DNA from 2 places in the Planococcus sp. 11815 genome. Region 1 is predicted to be linked to the other one. Evidence: a T-box and tRNA genes for the amino acid it is inferred to sense, from the RefSeq annotation. Region 1 holds a T-box; the other holds one or more tRNA genes.
The links. The T-box of region 1 lies ahead of pheS (phenylalanine--tRNA ligase subunit alpha). A T-box ahead of a tRNA ligase gene usually reads a tRNA of that ligase, here a tRNA-Phe.
Positions count from the first base shown of each region.

Region 1 (9,558 bases):
AAATAAGCCGATTGGCAAACAACCAGAGAAATACCACAAATAAATCATAGGGTTTTGCAAAGAACGGTAACCATCCCGCAAACAAAATGATTGGAAAAGCCCATAAGCGCCAATTTGTGGTGAAAGAGGCATCGCCGAATGCTATACTTCAACTATCATATTAGGAGGTGTTCAATGGGCAAAAAAGAAATAGCATTATTATCTGAAACAGAGTCGCTGGAGAGTCTATTACATCGATTGCCTGACAATCATTCGCGCCGGGAATTTATCCAAGTTGAAATTTTTAAGGCAATGGCCGGAAAAAGGGGCGAAGAGAGGCTGCACCGGAAAATGGTTGAATTCGAGACAGAGGAACAACACCGATTTTTGAAAAATGTATGCTTGTCAAGAGATCGGTGGAAAGTCCAAGTGGATGGATTGTTATTGACGGAGCGCGGGGCAATTGTCATCGAATCGAAAAATATTAGCGGCCAACTTTATTTTGATGATAAAACCGGTGAATTTTCAAGAACCAATATAGAAGGCGTAAAAACGATAATGGAAGATCCGACGATCCAGTTGAACAAGCATATCCGTTTCTTGAGGTTATTTTTCAAAAGGCAGAATATCGATTTGCCCGTTTCGGGGATTGTCGTATTTACATCTAAACATTGTGAATTTCTGGCTAAGCCAAAGCAACACCACGTCTGCAAAACATATCAATTGGTCGATTATTTATTCAACATCCTTCAGGAATTCCCCCTAAAAAGCTACCCTCATGATTTATCGGAAATTCAGAAACTCCTCGAGCAATCTCGTGCCCCTTATAAGAGAAAACCATTGTGTCATTTATACTCAATAGATGAAACCGAGCTGTATACGGGTATACTGTGCACAAGCTGTAAAAATCTTAGTATGATGCGAAAGCATAAGAAAGGATGGATTTGTGCCGACTGCCAAGCGGTGGACCCGCTCGCTTTTCAACATACAATCCGGGAATATTTTTCGCTGATTAATACACACCTTAGCAATAGGAAACTCCGGAAATTCTGCAATCTCGAATCGCCTTATATTACTTCCCGTCTGTTAGGGGCATATGATTTAGAGACTGCTGGTGCTTTGCGCAATCGGACGTACTCTTTAAAGAAAAAAGACTAGCTTTTCACGTAATGTGAAAAGCTTTTATGGGGTTATGCAAATAAATCGATGTATTCCGCAAACAATGAATAGTATTCCGCAAATAACTCAACGAATTTCACTAATAACCTAATGCATTCGGCAAAGAATCCTCCATATTCCGCAAATATATCGAAACTCCCCAATAAAATAATTGCTTCTACATTAGCTTTACTTGATAAAATGTTAAGTTTAGTATACATTATGTAATATAAACCTAACATTTTTAAAGGAAGGATGAAGCGGATGCTGAAAAACCGGGTGAAAGAGCTACGGGCTCGCTATGGGTTTACACAAAGCGAGCTGGGCAAGCAAGTGGATGTAACGCGGCAAACGATTGCATTTATCGAGAAAGGCGAATTTTCACCGTCAATTACATTGTCTTTGAAGCTCGCTAAGGTCTTGCAAGTGGAAGTAGGCGACTTATTTTGGTTGGAGGAGGAGTAAAAATGAAACAGGATTTTCGCATGACATACCCGCTTTGGAATATGGCATTTATTTTGATTTTGGCAGTGATGGCGGTTGGGTTCACTTCAAGCTTCGTCAATGTCACGAAGACTGATTCGAGCTTGAGCATCGAAACGCAAGCGGTGGAAGGGTTCTTGCTGTTTGCGGCATTGATCGCGTATTTAGTATTAATCACCATCTATTTGATTGCTTTGCAAGCGTACAACCGAAAAAATCCAGGCAAGAAAATTTCTCCATTTTCAATGCGCCCTCCTGAATACATGGAACAAGACGAGGGAATGACGTTCATCACAAGAAAAGCGGTGCAGAAAGTGTATACATTCATCACCTGGACATTGCCGTTCTTTGCATTGATCGTGATGCTTTTCCCGATCCCGAGACTTTTCATTGTCTGGGGAATCCTCGCTGTCGCATTCGGCCAGAACCTGATTTATTATATGGAGATGCGCAGGCATCTGAAGGAGGCAGCTGAATGATTTATGAATACGCATTAATATTCCTCGGGGCGGCGATTCCGTGGTTAGAAATCGCGCTCGTCATCCCGCTCGGCATTGTCTGGGGCTTGTCGCCGGTATGGGTCATGATCACGGCATTTGTAGGGAATATGTTGACGGTGATGCTGCTTATTATCGGCTTCGACAAATTCCGAATCTGGTACGATAAGCGCCAGGAAGCAAAAGGCAAGGAGCCGTCGAAGAAAAACGAACGCGCAGTGCGCATCTGGAACAAATACGGGCTGCCGGGGCTATCGCTTTTAGGGCCAATTTTGATCGGCACGCATATCGCGGCATTCATCGGCATGACTTTGGGTGCGACGAAGCGCAATACGACCGTCTGGATGATCATCAGCATCGGGGTCTGGACGCTCGCGTTCGGGATTTTGACAGCACTTGGCTTTGATTTCTTTACTGCGTAAAACGGCCCTATGCTATACTGGAGCTATTCTGAAAAAAGTGGTGAACGTATTATGAAACGAATTGAATCATTGCAGAACTCGCTTGTCAAACATTGGAAGAAACTGAGCACAACCCGTAAAGAGCGCGATAAATTCGGGGAATTTCTCATCGAAGGATTTCATTTGACGGAAGAGGCGTTGAATAAGAAAGACGGGATCAAAGGCTTGATCGTCCGCGAAGGCACGGAAATTCCAGATGCTTGGGATATCGAGGGCCTCACGCTTTATGTAGTGACGGCACAGATCGCAAAAGAAATTGCGGAAACTGAGCATACGCAAGGCATTTTCGCCCATTGCGCACAGCCGGAGTATGGCGACTCTGTGCAAGAGCAATGGCAGACCTTGCTTTTGATCGACGCCGTACAAGACCCAGGCAATGTCGGGACGATGATCCGCACCGCGGCAGCGGCCGGAATTGACGCTGTTGTGCTCGGAAAAGGTTCGGCGGATGCGTACAATCCGAAAACGGTGCGCTCTGCGCAAGGCGCGCATTTCCAGGTGCCGATTGTCAAAGGCGATTTGTTCGATTGGGTTGCACGCTTGAAAGGGCGGGACATTCCGGTTTACGGGACGGCTCTTTACCAATCGGTGCCGATGTACGAGGCGGAATCGAAAGGGCGTTTTGCGCTGATTGTTGGAAATGAAGGAAGCGGCGTGGAGCCGCAGCTACTCGAGCAGACCGACCAGAATCTCATGGTGCCGCTTTACGGCCCGGCAGAATCATTGAACGTAGCCGTAGCAACTGGAATTCTATTGTATAGCCTCGTTCCCAAAACTGGTGTTTGATTAACCGGCGAAAGTTCATTATAATAGAAGAGAAATAAACAAGCGTTGACCGGGAAAAGTACGTAGTCCCCTGCATCCAAGGAAGTCCGCCCTCGACTGAAAGCGCGGATATGCAGGAACTCCGGAAGTTCACCCCGCGAGCTGCTAGACGGGGACCGGCCGAGTGCCGTAAAGTCTAGCCGGTGATGAGCCGTTATTCAATGGAGTGATCGCATGCGTGCGATAACTAGGGTGGTACCGCGAATCAATGCCTCGTCCCTTTTTGGGGGCGGGGCTTTTTTATGTTCAAGGAGGAGAGAAAATGGAAGCAAGATTGCAGGAATTGAAAAATGAAGCATTGGAGAAAATCCAGGCAGCGCAAACAGTCAAGGAATTGACGGACGTGCGCGTAGCGTATTTAGGGAAAAAGGGGCCGATCACCGATGTCTTGAAAGGCATGGGCAAATTGCCGGCGGAAGAGCGTCCGAAGATGGGCGCGCTCGCAAACGAAGTGCGTGCCGAAGTGACTGAGTCGCTCGAAGCGCGCATGGTCCTGCTGGAAGAACAGGCGATCAATGAAAAGCTGCAAAGCGAAACGATTGATATTTCTTTGCCAGGACGTCCGGCGAAGACAGGCAATCCACATCCACTGACGCGGGTTGTCGAGGAAATTGAAGATCTTTTCTTGTCGATGGGATACGAAATCGCAGAAGGCCCGGAAGTCGAGAAGGATTATTATAATTTCGAAGCACTCAACTTGCCAAAAGGGCATCCAGCGCGCGATATGCAGGATTCCTTCTATATAACAGAAGATATTTTGCTGCGCACGCATACCTCACCGGTGCAGGCGCGCACGATGGAAGCAAAAGGCGGAGAGCCGATCAAGATCATTTGCCCGGGCAAAGTGTACCGCCGCGACAATGACGATGCGACGCATTCGCATCAATTCACGCAAATCGAAGGGCTTGTTGTAGGCGAGGACATCCGCATGAGCGATTTGAAAGGGACTTTGTCCGTCTTTGCCAAGAAGATGTTCGGCGAAGACCGTGAAATCCGTCTGCGTCCGAGTTTCTTCCCGTTCACGGAGCCTTCCGTTGAAATGGATATTTCCTGCTTCAAATGCGGCGGGTCTGGCTGCAATGTCTGCAAAAAGACCGGCTGGATCGAAATTCTGGGCGCTGGCATGGTGCATCCGAACGTTCTGGAAATGGCCGGCTATGATTCGAAGCGCCTGACAGGATTTGCATTCGGCATGGGGCCAGAGCGCATTGCGATGCTGAAATACGGCATCGAGGACATCCGCCATTTCTACACGAACGACGTGCGTTTCTTGACGCAATTTCAACGGACGGAACTTTAAGGAGGAACTTTCATGTTAGTATCGACAAAATGGTTGGAAGAATATGTAAATACACAAGATTTGCCCCCAGCGGAACTCGGGGAAAAAATTACGCGCGCAGGAATCGAAGTTGACGCCGTAATTGACCGTTCGGAAGGACTGGCGAATTTGGTCGTCGGTTATGTGACGGATTGCGTGAAGCATCCGGAAGCCGATAAACTGTCAATCTGCCAAGTGGATGTCGGCGGCGGGGAAATCGACCAGATCATCTGCGGCGCACCGAATATCGCTAAAGGGCAGTCGGTCATCGTGGCACGTCCGGGCGCGAAACTTCCAGGCGGCATGAAAATCAAAAAAGCGAAGCTGCGTGGAGAAATATCGAACGGCATGATCTGCTCGCTTCAGGAACTGGGCATTGAAACGAAACTTGTGCCAAAAAGCTATGCAGAAGGCATTTACGTCTTGCCTGAAAAAGCAGAGCCCGGCACAGATGTACTGTCTTATCTGGACTTGGACGATACGGTCCTTGAACTTGGCCTTACTCCGAACCGTGCGGATGCGATGAGCATGCTCGGTGTCGCTTATGAAGTCGGCGCCATTTTGGGAGAAGAGGTTAGCTTGCCGGAAATCAAGTACACAGAAGCTGCGGACAGTGCGGAAAGCATGCTGTCGCTCGAAGTGGATGCACCAGAAGCGAATCCTCTTTATGTCGCGAAAGTCGTGCGCAACGTTAAAGTGAAGGAATCGCCGCTTTGGCTGCAACAGCGCTTGATGGCTGCTGGCGTACGCCCGCATAATAATGTCGTTGACGTGACAAACTATATTTTGATGGAATACGGCCAGCCGCTTCATGCGTTTGACTATGATTCCCTTGGTTCCGGCAACATCACCGTGCGCCAGGCAAAAGAAGGCGAAAAAATCACAACGCTTGATGACACAGAACGCACCTTATCTGCGCATCAATTGGTCATCACCAACGGCACGGACCCTGTCGCACTTGCCGGTGTCATGGGCGGTGCAAATTCGGAAGTGAGCGATGAGACGACAACGGTCGTCATCGAGTCCGCTTATTTTGCTTCCGATTCGATTCGCCGTACGTCGAAAGACCATAACTTGAGAAGCGATGCGAGCTCACGCTATGAAAAAGGCGTCGACCCGAACCGCGTCATCCCGGCTGCGGAACGTGCTGCACAATTATTGGCTGAACTGGCGGAAGGCGAAGTGCTTGCCGGATCGCTCATCTTCGACCAGCTCGATAAACAAGAGCGCGTTGTCAAAGTTTCTCCGGACTTCATCAATAGCCGCCTCGGCATGAAGATCCGCCTTGAGGACATGCTCGATATCCTTAGCCGCTTGAAGTTCAACACGGAAGCGGCGAATAATCAATTGATCATTGAAGTGCCGACACGCCGACAAGATATCCAGATCGAAGAAGATGTCGTGGAGGAAATCGCACGTCTTTACGGCTACGACGAGATTCCGGCAACCTTGCCGCGTACCGATGCGACACCTGGCGGATTGAGCCCATACCAGGCGAAACGCCGCATTGCACGCCATTTCCTGGAAGGGGCGGGCTTGCTTCAGGCTACGACCTATTCCTTGACCTCGGAAGCGGCAGCGACGCAATTTGCACTGGAGCCGACGGAAACGACCCGTCTGTTGATGCCAATGAGCGAAGAGCGCAGCATTTTGCGCCAGAGTTTATTGCCTCATCTGCTCGAATCGCTTTCATACAATACGGCGCGCCGCATTGATTCGGCAGCTTTGTATGAAACGGGTTCGGTGTTCTTGAAAGGCCAGGATGAATTGCTCGATGAACAAGAGCATTTGGCAATTGTCATGACGGGACTGTGGCTCGACCATAGCTGGCAAGGCGAAAAGAAAGCTGTCGACTTTTTCGTGGCAAAAGGCATCGTGGAAGGGCTGGCTGAAAAGCTGGGCCTAGAACTGTCATTTGAACGCGGCGAAATGGACGGTTTGCATCCAGGCAGAACCGCATTTATCCTGCTCGATGGCAAGCGCATCGGTGTCATTGGCGCCTTGCACCCGTCCGAGCAGAAAAAACGCGATTTGAAAGAAACGATCGTGGTGGAATTGAACTTGGCGATGTTGCTGACGCGCGAAACGGAAGCGCTTGTCTATACACAAGTATCCCGCTACCCGACAATTTCACGCGACGTGGCGTTGGTCTTGTCGAATATCGTGGAAGCGCAGACGATTGAAGGGGTTATCCGCAAAGCGGGCGGCAAGCTTTTGAAAGATGTCCGCGTCTTCGATCTGTACGAAGGCGACCGCATGGATGAAGGCAAGAAATCCTTGGCGTTCTCGCTAAGATATTTCGACCCGGAGAAAACACTGACCGATGAAGAAGTGAACGCAGCGCATGAGAAAATCATCAAAGCGCTCACGGAATCAGGAGCGGAACTCCGTTAAAACCAAAAACAGTCTTGGGCTCATGGTGAGTCCAAGACTGTTTTTTTATGTGCGTTTTTTCTTCGCTGCCAAGGCTTGCGCTTTTTTCGTATTGGCAAAATGGGCTTTCGTAATGCTTTTCAGGAAGGTTTCTCCGCGCGACAACAAGATCTTGGCCGCGGCTTCATCGACAATCGCGCCAGCGCCTTTTGGCAAAGAGACGCCTGCAACTGTGCTGAGACGGTCCATTTCCTCTAAGAAAGCGACACGCGCAATGATCGATGCGCAGGCGACCGAAACATGGAGATTTTCCGCTTTCGTGGAAAACAGCACATTCTCGCGGATGATGTCGGATTCTTGTGCGATGTGCCGATAGTAGATGCCGCGCTCTGCGAATTGGTCGATCAGTATCGCTTCGGGTTTTTCCGGTGCCATTTTCCGCAAGACATGCTTCAACGCCTGGTTGTGGAGCAAAGCTTTGATCTTGCCTTGCGACCAGCCTTGCGCCTGCACTTGATTGTATTTCTCGTTATCTAAGGTCAGCACGCTATGAGTGAACGCGGCTTTTAAGTCAGGCGCGATTTTGCGCATATAATCATCCGTCAATTGCTTGGAATCCTTAACCCCGAGTTCTTTTGCGAGTTCAACTTGCTGTGCGGGCACATAGCAGGCGGCGACGGTAATCGGGCCGAAAAAATCGCCTGTGCCGGTTTCATCGGAGCCGAGCACAGAGCGGTTGGCGAAATCGGGCGGCAATTGATCGCCTTTCGCTGACGCCGTTTTCTCTTTGATGCTGTCGACAGCGCCCCATTTGGCGGTTTCGCGTTCAGCGCCAGCGCCTTGGAACATGACTTTGCCGGATGTGTAGACGGTAATCATCGCATCCGGCAGCTTGGCAGCAAAGCGTGCATGGGGATTCTTGGTGGTTATTTCCTTATTACGGTAATGTTCGATCAACCTTTTTAAGGCTTCTTCTGGCAGTTTCAAGACGCTATTGGTCATTGGGAGTCCCCTTTCTTATGATTCACAATCCGCTCGAGTTCGTGTTATGATGGTCTATAGAATTCCAAAGGGGGAACGCGCATTGCAAGAGCAGCATAAAATTCGCACTGTCGTTGATATATATGGCCATACATATAAGATGCTCGGTACTGAGACATCCGGCCATATGAGGCTTGTCGCTTCCATGGTCGACAGCAAGATGCGGGAGATCAACGCCGCCAATCCATCGCTTGACCAGGCGAAACTTGCCGTATTGACCGCGGTAAATGCGACACATGAATATCTTAAACTGAAAGAGCAGCTAGAACAAATGGAAATTGAATTGAATAACTTGAAGGGCTGACGGATATGCTTGATTTAATCTTATTGGTATTGCTTCTGGCGGGGATTTTGGTTGGCTTCAAGCGAGGGCTGGTACTGCAGTTTCTGCACATGGTCGGATTTGTCGTCGCGCTCATTGTTGCCTACACGTATTATAAACCGCTATCGGAAAACTTTGTGTTATGGGTTCCATACCCGACGGTCGACGAAAGCTCGCGCTTTGCGATGGCTTTTGAACAATTGAATCTGGACCAAACTTTTTACCAGCTGTTGGCATTCGCACTCATTTTCTTCGTCGTGAAATTTTTGCTGACGCTGATCGCATCGATGTTCGATTTCATCAAATACATACCGGTGCTCGGGTTTTTGAGCCGTATTTTCGGTGCAGTCCTTGGACTCATCGAAGCGCACATCCTATTGTTTATCGGACTCTACGTATTTGCGTTATTGCCGATCGATGTGATTCAAAACCAAATCGAAAATTCCGGGATCGCCCGTGCCATCCTCGAACACACGCCGTATTTCTCTGAGAAAGTGAAGGAATGGTGGTATATTTATATGTAGTAGGAACTTCTCTCTTACGAGGGAAGTTTTTTTATGAACCGATTAGGGAGGTTTGTTTCGCATGAATAAAAAAATTATTATCCGTACTTTGGAAAATATTGCATTATATATGGAATTAAAAGGGGACAACCCGTTTAAAGTATCGGCTTTCCGCAAAGCTGCCCAAGCTCTAGAACTCGACCAGCGCAGCCTGGATGAGATTGAAGATGTCACGAAGTTGAAAGGCATCGGAAAAGGCACAGGCGATGTCATCACCGAATTGATTACCGACGGCAAATCGTCTGTCCTCGAAGAGCTTCAGGAAGAAGTGCCGAAAGGGCTTGTGCCGATGCTGAAACTGCAAGGGCTTGGCGGCAAGAAAATTGCCAAACTCTACAAAGAACTCGGCGTGGATTCAATGGAATCCTTGAAGCAGGCGTGCATCGATGGGCGTGTCCAAGCGCTTCCGGGATTCGGCGCAAAATCCGAAGAGAAAATCCTGCTTGAGCTGGAAAACTTCGAAACCGACCCGGGACGCCACCCCATCTGGAAAACGGAAGAAACGGTGGCATTCATTGAAAACTTATTGACGACGATC
Region 1 covers NZ_CP096991.1:1,359,218-1,368,775, forward strand. Annotated here, with positions in the region: gene M1Q06_RS06960 (nuclease-related domain-containing protein) at 175-1,137, shown strand; gene M1Q06_RS06965 (helix-turn-helix transcriptional regulator) at 1,402-1,602, shown strand; gene M1Q06_RS06970 (hypothetical protein) at 1,605-2,099, shown strand; gene M1Q06_RS06975 (small multi-drug export protein) at 2,096-2,539, shown strand; gene M1Q06_RS06980 (TrmH family RNA methyltransferase) at 2,591-3,364, shown strand; T-box leader at 3,401-3,627, shown strand; gene pheS (phenylalanine--tRNA ligase subunit alpha) at 3,666-4,703, shown strand; gene pheT (phenylalanine--tRNA ligase subunit beta) at 4,716-7,115, shown strand; gene rnhC (ribonuclease HIII) at 7,161-8,096, opposite strand; gene zapA (cell division protein ZapA) at 8,179-8,439, shown strand; gene M1Q06_RS07005 (CvpA family protein) at 8,445-8,981, shown strand; gene polX (DNA polymerase/3'-5' exonuclease PolX) at 9,043-9,558, shown strand, end outside.

Region 2 (9,558 bases), 120 kb from region 1:
GGTGAGCGTGCCGTTGGTTGTGCACGTCCAAGTTGTGAGATGAGAAACGAGGCAAATCCCGTTTCTATGTACATCAAGCAGTGATGGCAAGAGGTTTAACCTCAGAGTCCCTGATTTCACACTGCCAAGAAAAGCCTCTAGCGAGGCGGGAGGTGCCCGTACCGCAAACCGACACAGGTAGGCGAGAAGAGAATTCTAAGGTGAGCGAGTGAACTCTCGTTAAGGAACTCGGCAAAATGACCCCGTAACTTCGGGAGAAGGGGTGCTCTGGTAGGGTGTTAAAGCCCGAGAGAGCCGCAGTGAATAGGCCCAGGCGACTGTTTAGCAAAAACACAGGTCTCTGCAAAACCGTAAGGTGACGTATAGGGGCTGACGCCTGCCCGGTGCTGGAAGGTTAAGGGGAGTGCTTAGCGCAAGCGAAGGTGCGAACCGAAGCCCCAGTAAACGGCGGCCGTAACTATAACGGTCCTAAGGTAGCGAAATTCCTTGTCGGGTAAGTTCCGACCCGCACGAAAGGCGTAACGATCTGGGCACTGTCTCAACGAGAGACTCGGTGAAATTATAGTACCTGTGAAGATGCAGGTTACCCGCGACAGGACGGAAAGACCCCGTGGAGCTTTACTGTAACCTGATATTGAATTTTGGTGCAACTTGTACAGGATAGGTAGGAGCCAGAGAACCCGGAGCGCCAGCTTCGGGGGAGGCGTCGGTGGGATACTACCCTGGTTGTATTGAACTTCTAACCCACAAGCCTTAGCGGCTTGGGAGACAGTGTCAGGCGGGCAGTTTGACTGGGGCGGTCGCCTCCTAAAGAGTAACGGAGGCGCTCAAAGGTTCCCTCAGAATGGTTGGAAATCATTCGCAGAGTGTAAAGGCACAAGGGAGCTTGACTGCGAGACGGACAGGTCGAGCAGGGTCGAAAGACGGACTTAGTGATCCGGTGGTTCCGCATGGAAGGGCCATCGCTCAACGGATAAAAGCTACCCCGGGGATAACAGGCTTATCTCCCCCAAGAGTCCACATCGACGGGGAGGTTTGGCACCTCGATGTCGGCTCATCGCATCCTGGGGCTGTAGTCGGTCCCAAGGGTTGGGCTGTTCGCCCATTAAAGCGGTACGCGAGCTGGGTTCAGAACGTCGTGAGACAGTTCGGTCCCTATCCGTCGCGGGCGCAGGAAATTTGAGAGGAGCTGTCCTTAGTACGAGAGGACCGGGATGGACACACCGCTGGTGTACCAGTTGTTCTGCCAAGAGCATCGCTGGGTAGCTATGTGTGGCCGGGATAAGTGCTGAAAGCATCTAAGCACGAAGCCCCCCTCAAGATGAGATTTCCCATTGCGCAAGCAAGTAAGATCCCTCAAAGACGATGAGGTAGATAGGTTCGGGGTGGAAGCGTGGCGACACGTGCAGCTGACGAATACTAATCGATCGAGGACTTAACCAACAAACTGAACATGCGTTTCCAATGTCGATTTATCCGGTTTTGAAAGAACAAGAATTTTTGCCTCCGGGCAAAAAAAAGACTTGTAAAACTCGCCAGAGTTGGTATAATAAGACTTGTCTTTCAAAAACCTTATAGTCCAGTGATGATGGCAAAGAGGCCACACCCGTTCCCATCCCGAACACGGAAGTTAAGCTCTTTTGCGCCGATGGTAGTTGGGGGTTTCCCCCTGTGAGAGTAGGACGTCGCTGGGCATACATACGGAGGATTAGCTCAGCTGGGAGAGCATCTGCCTTACAAGCAGAGGGTCGGCGGTTCGATCCCGTCATCCTCCACCATTTTTACTCCATGCCGGAGTAGCTCAACTGGTAGAGCAACTGACTTGTAATCAGTAGGTTGAGGGTTCAAGTCCTTTCTCCGGCACCACTCATGTTTGAGCCATTAGCTCAGTTGGTAGAGCATCTGACTTTTAATCAGAGGGTCGAAGGTTCGAATCCTTCATGGCTCACCATTTTAATTTCATAATTGCCACGCGGGTGTGGCGGAACTGGCAGACGCACTAGACTTAGGATCTAGCGCCTTCGGGCGTGGGGGTTCGACTCCCTTCACCCGCACCAAGCGGAAGTAGTTCAGTGGTAGAACGCCACCTTGCCAAGGTGGAGGTCGCGGGTTCGACCCCCGTCTTCCGCTCCAATTTTTTATCTGTCCAATGCCCCGCCGGGGTGGCGGAACTGGCAGACGCACAGGACTTAAAATCCTGCGGTAGGTGACTACCGTACCGGTTCGATTCCGGTCCTCGGCACCAACTGTTTTATCAAATTTTATATTATGCGCCCGTAGCTCAATTGGATAGAGTACTTGACTACGAATCAAGCGGTTAGAGGTTCGAGTCCTCTCGGGCGCGCCATATTTTTGTCATCATCCTATTTAGTCGGGAAGTAGCTCAGCTTGGTAGAGCACTTGGTTTGGGACCAAGGGGTCGCAGGTTCGAATCCTGTCTTCCCGACCACTTTATGGGGCCTTAGCTCAGCTGGGAGAGCGCCTGCCTTGCACGCAGGAGGTCAGCGGTTCGATCCCGCTAGGCTCCACCAACTATACAATTTAAAGATCCTGGCGGCGTAGCTCAGCTGGCTAGAGCGTACGGTTCATACCCGTAAGGTCGGGGGTTCGATCCCCTCTGCCGCCACTTTTTTAGGACCTTTAGCTCAGTTGGTTAGAGCAGACGGCTCATAACCGTCCGGTCGCAGGTTCGAGTCCTGCAAGGTCCACCATTTAATATTTATCACGGAGGAATACCCAAGTTTGGCTGAAGGGATCGGTCTTGAAAACCGACAGGGGAGTCAAATCCCGCGGGGGTTCGAATCCCTCTTCCTCCTCCATCTTTAAAAAATGTGTGGACAATTTTTCTTCAATATAATTATCGCGGGGTGGAGCAGTTCGGTAGCTCGTTGGGCTCATAACCCAAAGGTCGCAGGTTCAAATCCTGCCCCCGCAACCAAATGGTCCCGTGGTGTAGCGGTTAACATGCCTGCCTGTCACGCAGGAGATCGCCGGTTCGATCCCGGTCGGGACCGCCATTTTTATAAATATGTGGGTCAGTAGCTCAGTCGGTAGAGCATTAGATTGAAGCTCTAAGTGTCGGCGGTTCGATTCCGTCCTGACCCACCATATTGCGGGTGTAGTTTAGTGGTAAAACCTCAGCCTTCCAAGCTGATGATGAGGGTTCGATTCCCTTCACCCGCTCCAATAATGGGCCTATAGCTCAGCTGGTTAGAGCGCACGCCTGATAAGCGTGAGGTCGGTGGTTCGAGTCCACTTAGGCCCACCATTGTTCCGAAGTAGCTCAGTGGTAGAGCACCGCACTGTTAATGCGATGGTCGTAGGTTCGAGTCCTACCTTCGGAGCCATACTGGGGAAGTACTCAAGTGGCTGAAGAGGCGCCCCTGCTAAGGGTGTAGGTCGGTAACACCGGCGCGAGGGTTCAAATCCCTCCTTCTCCGCCAGTATTTGGCCCCTTGGTCAAGCGGTTAAGACACCGCCCTTTCACGGCGGTAACACGGGTTCGAATCCCGTAGGGGTCATATTAAAAAGCGTCATGCATTCATATGCATGACGCTTTTTTCTTTTTCTAATTTTTGTTCATTGTGTGAAGCGAAACTGTGTATTGCCATTCCTAGTATTACCATGGTTAAGCCAATTAATGCTATTGGGGAAGGAAATGCGATGCTTAAAAGAAAAAATTCACCTATTAATGCAAATATAACTTCCATAGATTGCGTGGCTTCAACTGCAGCAAGCTTTGACATGTTGTTTCTGACCATATCGGTCGCCATAAAGAATAGAACAGTCGCTACTACTCCTGAACTGATGGCAACTATCAAAGATTGATAAATTTGAGAGTTAGAAGGCAACCCAGTTGTCGAGAAACCATAAATAGAGAGAACCAACCAAAGCGGGAGACTGGCAATCGTCATTCCAAGCACGCGTTGATATGCATCTAGACGACCTTCGCAAACCTCCATCATTTTCCGATTTCCAAGTGGGTAGGCAAAAGCTGCTATCAAAACGGGTATTAACCCGAGTAGCAACGTGGAAATAGTAACATTAGTTAAGTGGTCAAGTTGAAGAAGGGCTATCCCAGCTAAAATAATCGTTGAAAACAATAAGCCTTTGATCGGAATGTGTTGTCTATGCATAATAGTTTGGCCGGATACATGAATTTTAACTAAAAAAAGAGGTGCCAGTAAAGTTCCAGCGATGATTGTAAATTGCCAAGTTCCGGCTATTAGCCATCCTGGGGAATATGCTGCTGCAAAACACAAGGGAGCGTAAAAAAGACCGAATCCTATGAAACTCCACAATAACCATTTCACCTTATGTTTTTTCATTTCGTGGAGGAGCGGAAGCAAGTTTCCCCTAAGCATGACAATTAATAAGAGGAAAGGAATCATAAATAGGTAACGCAGGGACGCGCTCCATACCCAATGGCCTCCTTGTGCCTCCATTAATGCATTAACAATAAATGTGACTGCAAAAAACATTGCTCCTGCAAGACCTAATAAAATTGGTTTCATAGGAAAACCCCTTTAAAATATATTAGATACAATATATCGCAACCGAGAAATTTTCACCACTCTTATTTTAAATGAGACTTCTCATAGCTATTTCAATAATAAAAAGCTGATGGCAATGAGCCATCAGCTTTTAGGTATTTAAGATAAAAAATAATCTACTAGTAGACCGATTGCTAGCAGGAAGCTGAACAAAGTGTTCGTGATTCCCGTGTCTTTCATGGCAGGCATTACTTGTAGAGGCTCAGTGTAGCGCTTAAAAGTCATAATTACTTTCAGGGGCTTAATAACACTTAGTAGCACCAATAAAGCCCAGGGTGTAACAATACCGAGCAACACCAATAAAATAATCCAAGCATAAGACAAAATAAAGAACCACATGAAAGTTGTTACTGCAGCCGGTCGGCCGGCTAGGATCGCTAAAGTGCGCCGCCCGCTTTTTTTATCTCCGACCATATCGCGGATGTTATTGGCCATCATAATTGCTGCTACGAGCAATGTGCTGGGTACAGCTAACATAACAGCGGTGGAGGTGATCGTTTCTGCTTGGATATAAAAAGCGACGATTACTATGAGGAAGCCCATGAACAATCCTGAAAACAATTCACCTAATGGCGTGTAAGCAATCGGGTATGGCCCACCGGTATAAAAATAACCGACTAGCATACCAATGCCACCAACCGCCAATAGCCACCAACTGGTAGAAGCTGCAATATAAAGCCCTAATACAGCAGAGATAGCGTAAAGCAGAAATGCCAGAACCAGAACGGTTTTCGGTGAAACACCATTCCGGACGATAGCGCCTCCAATGCCAACGGATTCTTCAGTATCGAGCCCTCTGGCGTAGTCATAGTATTCATTGAACATATTGGTTGCTGCTTGAATCAGTAGGCTTGCGATCAGCATGGCTAAGAACAGCGCCCAATTTAAAGCGGTATAATGGATTGCAATCATTGTCCCTAGGAATACTGGGGCAAAAGATGCCGTTAAAGTATGGGGCCGGGTGAGCTGCCACCAGACGCGCCATCCACTATCAGCTTGTATGGAATGTGTCATTTCTATCTCTCCTATTCATTTCTTTCCAACCTATATTGTACTTCAAAACGCAGAGATTTACAGCATATGTTGTGCTGAATTCCGGAGAAAGGGGTATGATAGAAGGTAGAGATAAAATGTATCGCAGTGAATTGAAGCTGCAGTAAACGGAGGTAATCCGGTGAATTCACAATCGTATTCATCAACTGAACAAATGGAAGCGAATCGCTTCAGCGGCTATCGCTTCTATACAGAAACAATTGAAGTATCGACCATGTCTGCTCTGGCATTTTTCGAAGCTGGGCAGGAACAGTACGAAGGTAAGCGCATGTTTTGGCAGAATCGTGAAAAGTCCTTCACGATGGTGGGCCTGGGACATGCTTATGTGCTGACGGCTGACGATTATAAAGGACGATTCAGCAGCATTCAGAAGGACTGGAAAGCGCTGAGTGCCCAATTGGTGAATGAAGAAACAGCCGTTCAGCCAGTGCTATTCGGCGGTTTTTCATTTGATCCTTTGAATGATCAGCCGAGCGAGTGGCGAAATTTCCCGCAGGCTTATTTTGCTGTGCCGACATTTCAGCTTATTATCAAGGGAGAGCAGGCGTATGTCAGTGTCCATTTGATTACTAAGCAGCCAAACAGCTTTATGGATTTTGAAGTGTTGCGTAAAGAACGTGACCGGCTAATTCATGGCGCGCAAGTTTCAGAGCCAAAAGCGTACCAAAAACCTCTAGTTTCTGACAAAAAGGAACTGAAAAAAGACGAGTATATGCGGTCCATCGAAAAAGTGACGGACGTAATCCAAGCAGGCGAAGTCGATAAGGTGGTTATCGCAAGAGCGCTGGAACTTCGCTTTAAGGAAGCTTTAGCACCGGCTTCTGCCCTCTACCAAGCAGCGAATGAACAGCCAGAAAGCTTTTTGTTCGGGCTGGAAGCTGGCGAACAATTCTTTTTCGGAGCGACTCCGGAGCGCCTGGTTAAAGTGGAGCAGCAAAGAGCATTGTCTACTTGTTTGGCGGGTTCTACCCCACGAGGTCAATCCGTTGAACAGGACGAAGCGCTGGGACAAGCTTTATTAAATGATTCAAAAAATCGTTCCGAACATCAGTATGTTGTCCAGATGATCGGTGACGTGTTCGAGGAGCATTGTTCGGATCCGCGCATTCCGCAAAATCCTAAGTTGATGAAAATTCGGGATATACAACATTTGTATACACCGGTGGAAGGCAAGTTGAAAAAAGGCAGTTCGTTACTGGATCTTGTTGAAGCGCTACATCCGACACCCGCACTCGGCGGCGAACCGAAGTTACAGGCACTTAGCTTGATCCGCTCTTATGAACCTCTGAATAGAGGATATTATGCAGCGCCGATCGGCTGGATCGACGCAAAAGGCGATGGTGAATTCGCTGTGGCGATCCGTTCCGCTTTGCTTGATGGAGATAAAGCGTATTTATTCGCAGGCGGCGGCATTGTGGCAGATTCTACACCAGAAGCCGAATATGATGAGACATGGGTGAAGTTCCGCCCGATGCTTCGTGTGCTGGGAGGAAATTTGCATGACGAATCGTGAGTTTTTAACTGAATATGTTTCGGCATTTACACATTCGCTGTTACATGCAGGGGTGAAAAAGGCGGTTATCAGTCCGGGTTCGCGTTCGACGCCTCTTGCCTATGCTTTCATGAAACAGGAAGGGATAGAGACGTATCGGCAAATAGATGAACGATCGGCTGCGTTTTATGCACTAGGTTTGGCAAAAGCTTCGAACAGTCCAGTTGTTTTGATTTGTACATCAGGGACTGCGGCAGCCAATTATTTCCCTGCGATTGTCGAAGCCTATTATGCGCGTGTGCCACTTTTGGTCGTGACGGCAGACCGTCCGCATGAGCTTCGTGAAGTCGGGGCCCCGCAAGCGATTAACCAGATCAATTTATTCGGCTCCCATGTCAAGTGGTCAGCTGATTTGCCGTTGCCGGAGCAGGGCAACCGTTTGGACTTTTTGAAGCGCCATTTGGGGCGTGCAGCAGCCATGGCTGAAACCGCGCCAAAGGGACCGGTTCATTTGAATGTGCCATTCCGTGAACCGCTTAGCATTGATTTCGAACAGCCTTATGAAAGCAAAAGAGAACTATACCGTTTTGAAAGCAGCCAGCAGCTGAATGATGAAGCTGCGGCATTTTTACGAGGAGTGTTCAGCCATTCGCGGGGCTTGCTGATCGCTGGGGAAAATACGGCTCTGGTTTCATCGGAGCAATGGGAGTTTATCCGCCGCCTCGGTTGGCCAGTGCTTGCCGATCCGTTGTCGAATCTACGCTCGAATGTACCTGATGATCTAATGGATGTCATCGTCGATTCCTATGATGCCTTGCTGAAGAACGAGAAATTTGCTGACAGTGTAGCGCCGGACGTAGTGGTAAGGATTGGGCCTCAGCCTGTATCCAAGCCGCTCAGCCTATTTTTAGGGAAAGCCGAGCCTGCGAGTTATGTCGTGCTCGATGAAAGCCCGATGCTTAGAGACCCGCAATCAGCTGTCACGCATCACATCCAACAGCATGCTTCTGCCCTATGGAAGTTGAGTTTGGAAGCGAAATCGTCGAATCCGTATCTCGAACAATGGATAAAAGCAGGGGAATTGGTGCAGGAGACGATGTCTATCCATTGCCAGCAAGAATTGGATGAAGGCGTATTGGCGAAAGCCTTTTTTGATGAGCTCGATGGGTGTGATTTAACTGTGAGCAGCAGTATGCCGATACGGGATGCAGATACGTATTTCCAGGTGACGCAACGGGACGTCCGGATTTATGCCAACCGCGGCGCCAATGGCATAGACGGAGTGGTATCGACTGCTTTCGGGATCCAGGCAGCGAATAAACGGCCTAGCTATCTATTGATCGGTGATTTGGCTTTGCTGCATGATATGAACGGTTTGCTTGCATCGAAACTGCAAGCTGCCGATATGACGATCATTGTCATGAACAATGATGGAGGCGGGATATTCTCTTATTTGCCCCAGTCGAAAGAAGAGCGCTACTACGAGGAACTTTTCGGCACGCCGACAGGAATCCAGTTCAAAGCAGCAGCTGAAATGTACGATGCGGAATATTTCTCTGCGGAGACTGTGGATGAATTGCAGTCGGCGCTTAGAACGCTGAAAGACAAACCGGTGCGCATCATTGAAGTGGCAACAAACCGCGCCAATAACGTAACGGTTCACCGGAAATTGTGGGACCGGCTCGATGAGGTGCTAAATACATGAAATTGATAGCGAATGGTGTTCGCTACCATATTGAGGTAGTGGGAGATAGAGCCCATCCTGTCCTGGTTTTGCTTCACGGCTTTACGGGCAGCACTGCTACATGGGAAACGGCCATTGAAAACTGGAGAGACTATCGGATAGTGGCGATCGACTTGATTGGGCATGGCCAGACAGAAAGCCCGGCAGACGAAAGCCGTTATGCGATGGAACGGCAGCTGGATGACCTTGATTACATTTTCAAAGAAATGAAGTTGGAGAAATTCACATTGCTCGGCTATTCGATGGGCGGTCGCACAGCACTTGCCTATACTTGTGAATTTCCACATCGCATTGACCAGCTTATTTTGGAAAGTGCTTCACCTGGCTTGAAAACAGAAGCTGCAAGAGAAGAGCGGCGAGAACGGGATGCGCAGTTAGCCACTAATATTGTTGATGGTGGACTAGAGCAATTTGTTGAGAAATGGGAGAACATCCCGTTGTTCGACAGCCAGAAATCATTGCCGGAACATGTGCGGCAGCAAGTAAAACAAGAACGATTGGCACAGACTGCACAAGGTTTGGCGAATAGCTTGAAAGGCATGGGCACAGGTTCACAGCGATCTTATTGGGACTGTTTGCCGGAATTGGAGATGCCAGTTTTGCTGGTGACCGGAGAACTGGATCCGAAGTTTTGCGCCATCGCTCGTGAGATGGAGGAATTATTGCCGAACGCAGAACACTGCATCATTTCAGCGGGACATGCGATTCATGTGGAA
Region 2 covers NZ_CP096991.1:1,234,693-1,244,250, forward strand. Annotated here, with positions in the region: rRNA gene M1Q06_RS06275 (23S ribosomal RNA) at 1-1,443, shown strand, start outside; rRNA gene rrf (5S ribosomal RNA) at 1,579-1,694, shown strand; tRNA gene M1Q06_RS06285 (tRNA-Val) at 1,703-1,778, shown strand; tRNA gene M1Q06_RS06290 (tRNA-Thr) at 1,791-1,866, shown strand; tRNA gene M1Q06_RS06295 (tRNA-Lys) at 1,876-1,951, shown strand; tRNA gene M1Q06_RS06300 (tRNA-Leu) at 1,973-2,057, shown strand; tRNA gene M1Q06_RS06305 (tRNA-Gly) at 2,059-2,133, shown strand; tRNA gene M1Q06_RS06310 (tRNA-Leu) at 2,157-2,245, shown strand; tRNA gene M1Q06_RS06315 (tRNA-Arg) at 2,271-2,347, shown strand; tRNA gene M1Q06_RS06320 (tRNA-Pro) at 2,373-2,449, shown strand; tRNA gene M1Q06_RS06325 (tRNA-Ala) at 2,456-2,531, shown strand; tRNA gene M1Q06_RS06330 (tRNA-Met) at 2,553-2,626, shown strand; tRNA gene M1Q06_RS06335 (tRNA-Ile) at 2,635-2,711, shown strand; tRNA gene M1Q06_RS06340 (tRNA-Ser) at 2,727-2,819, shown strand; tRNA gene M1Q06_RS06345 (tRNA-Met) at 2,862-2,938, shown strand; tRNA gene M1Q06_RS06350 (tRNA-Asp) at 2,942-3,017, shown strand; tRNA gene M1Q06_RS06355 (tRNA-Phe) at 3,033-3,108, shown strand; tRNA gene M1Q06_RS06360 (tRNA-Gly) at 3,113-3,186, shown strand; tRNA gene M1Q06_RS06365 (tRNA-Ile) at 3,192-3,268, shown strand; tRNA gene M1Q06_RS06370 (tRNA-Asn) at 3,273-3,347, shown strand; tRNA gene M1Q06_RS06375 (tRNA-Ser) at 3,352-3,443, shown strand; tRNA gene M1Q06_RS06380 (tRNA-Glu) at 3,450-3,521, shown strand; gene M1Q06_RS06385 (DMT family transporter) at 3,534-4,514, opposite strand; gene M1Q06_RS06390 (1,4-dihydroxy-2-naphthoate polyprenyltransferase) at 4,653-5,567, opposite strand; gene M1Q06_RS06395 (isochorismate synthase) at 5,728-7,119, shown strand; gene menD (2-succinyl-5-enolpyruvyl-6-hydroxy-3-cyclohexene-1-carboxylic-acid synthase) at 7,106-8,803, shown strand; gene menH (2-succinyl-6-hydroxy-2,4-cyclohexadiene-1-carboxylate synthase) at 8,800-9,558, shown strand, end outside.
Region 2: it has a tRNA-Phe gene. The T-box ahead of pheS (phenylalanine--tRNA ligase subunit alpha) is inferred to sense a tRNA for this amino acid. The anticodon was not compared.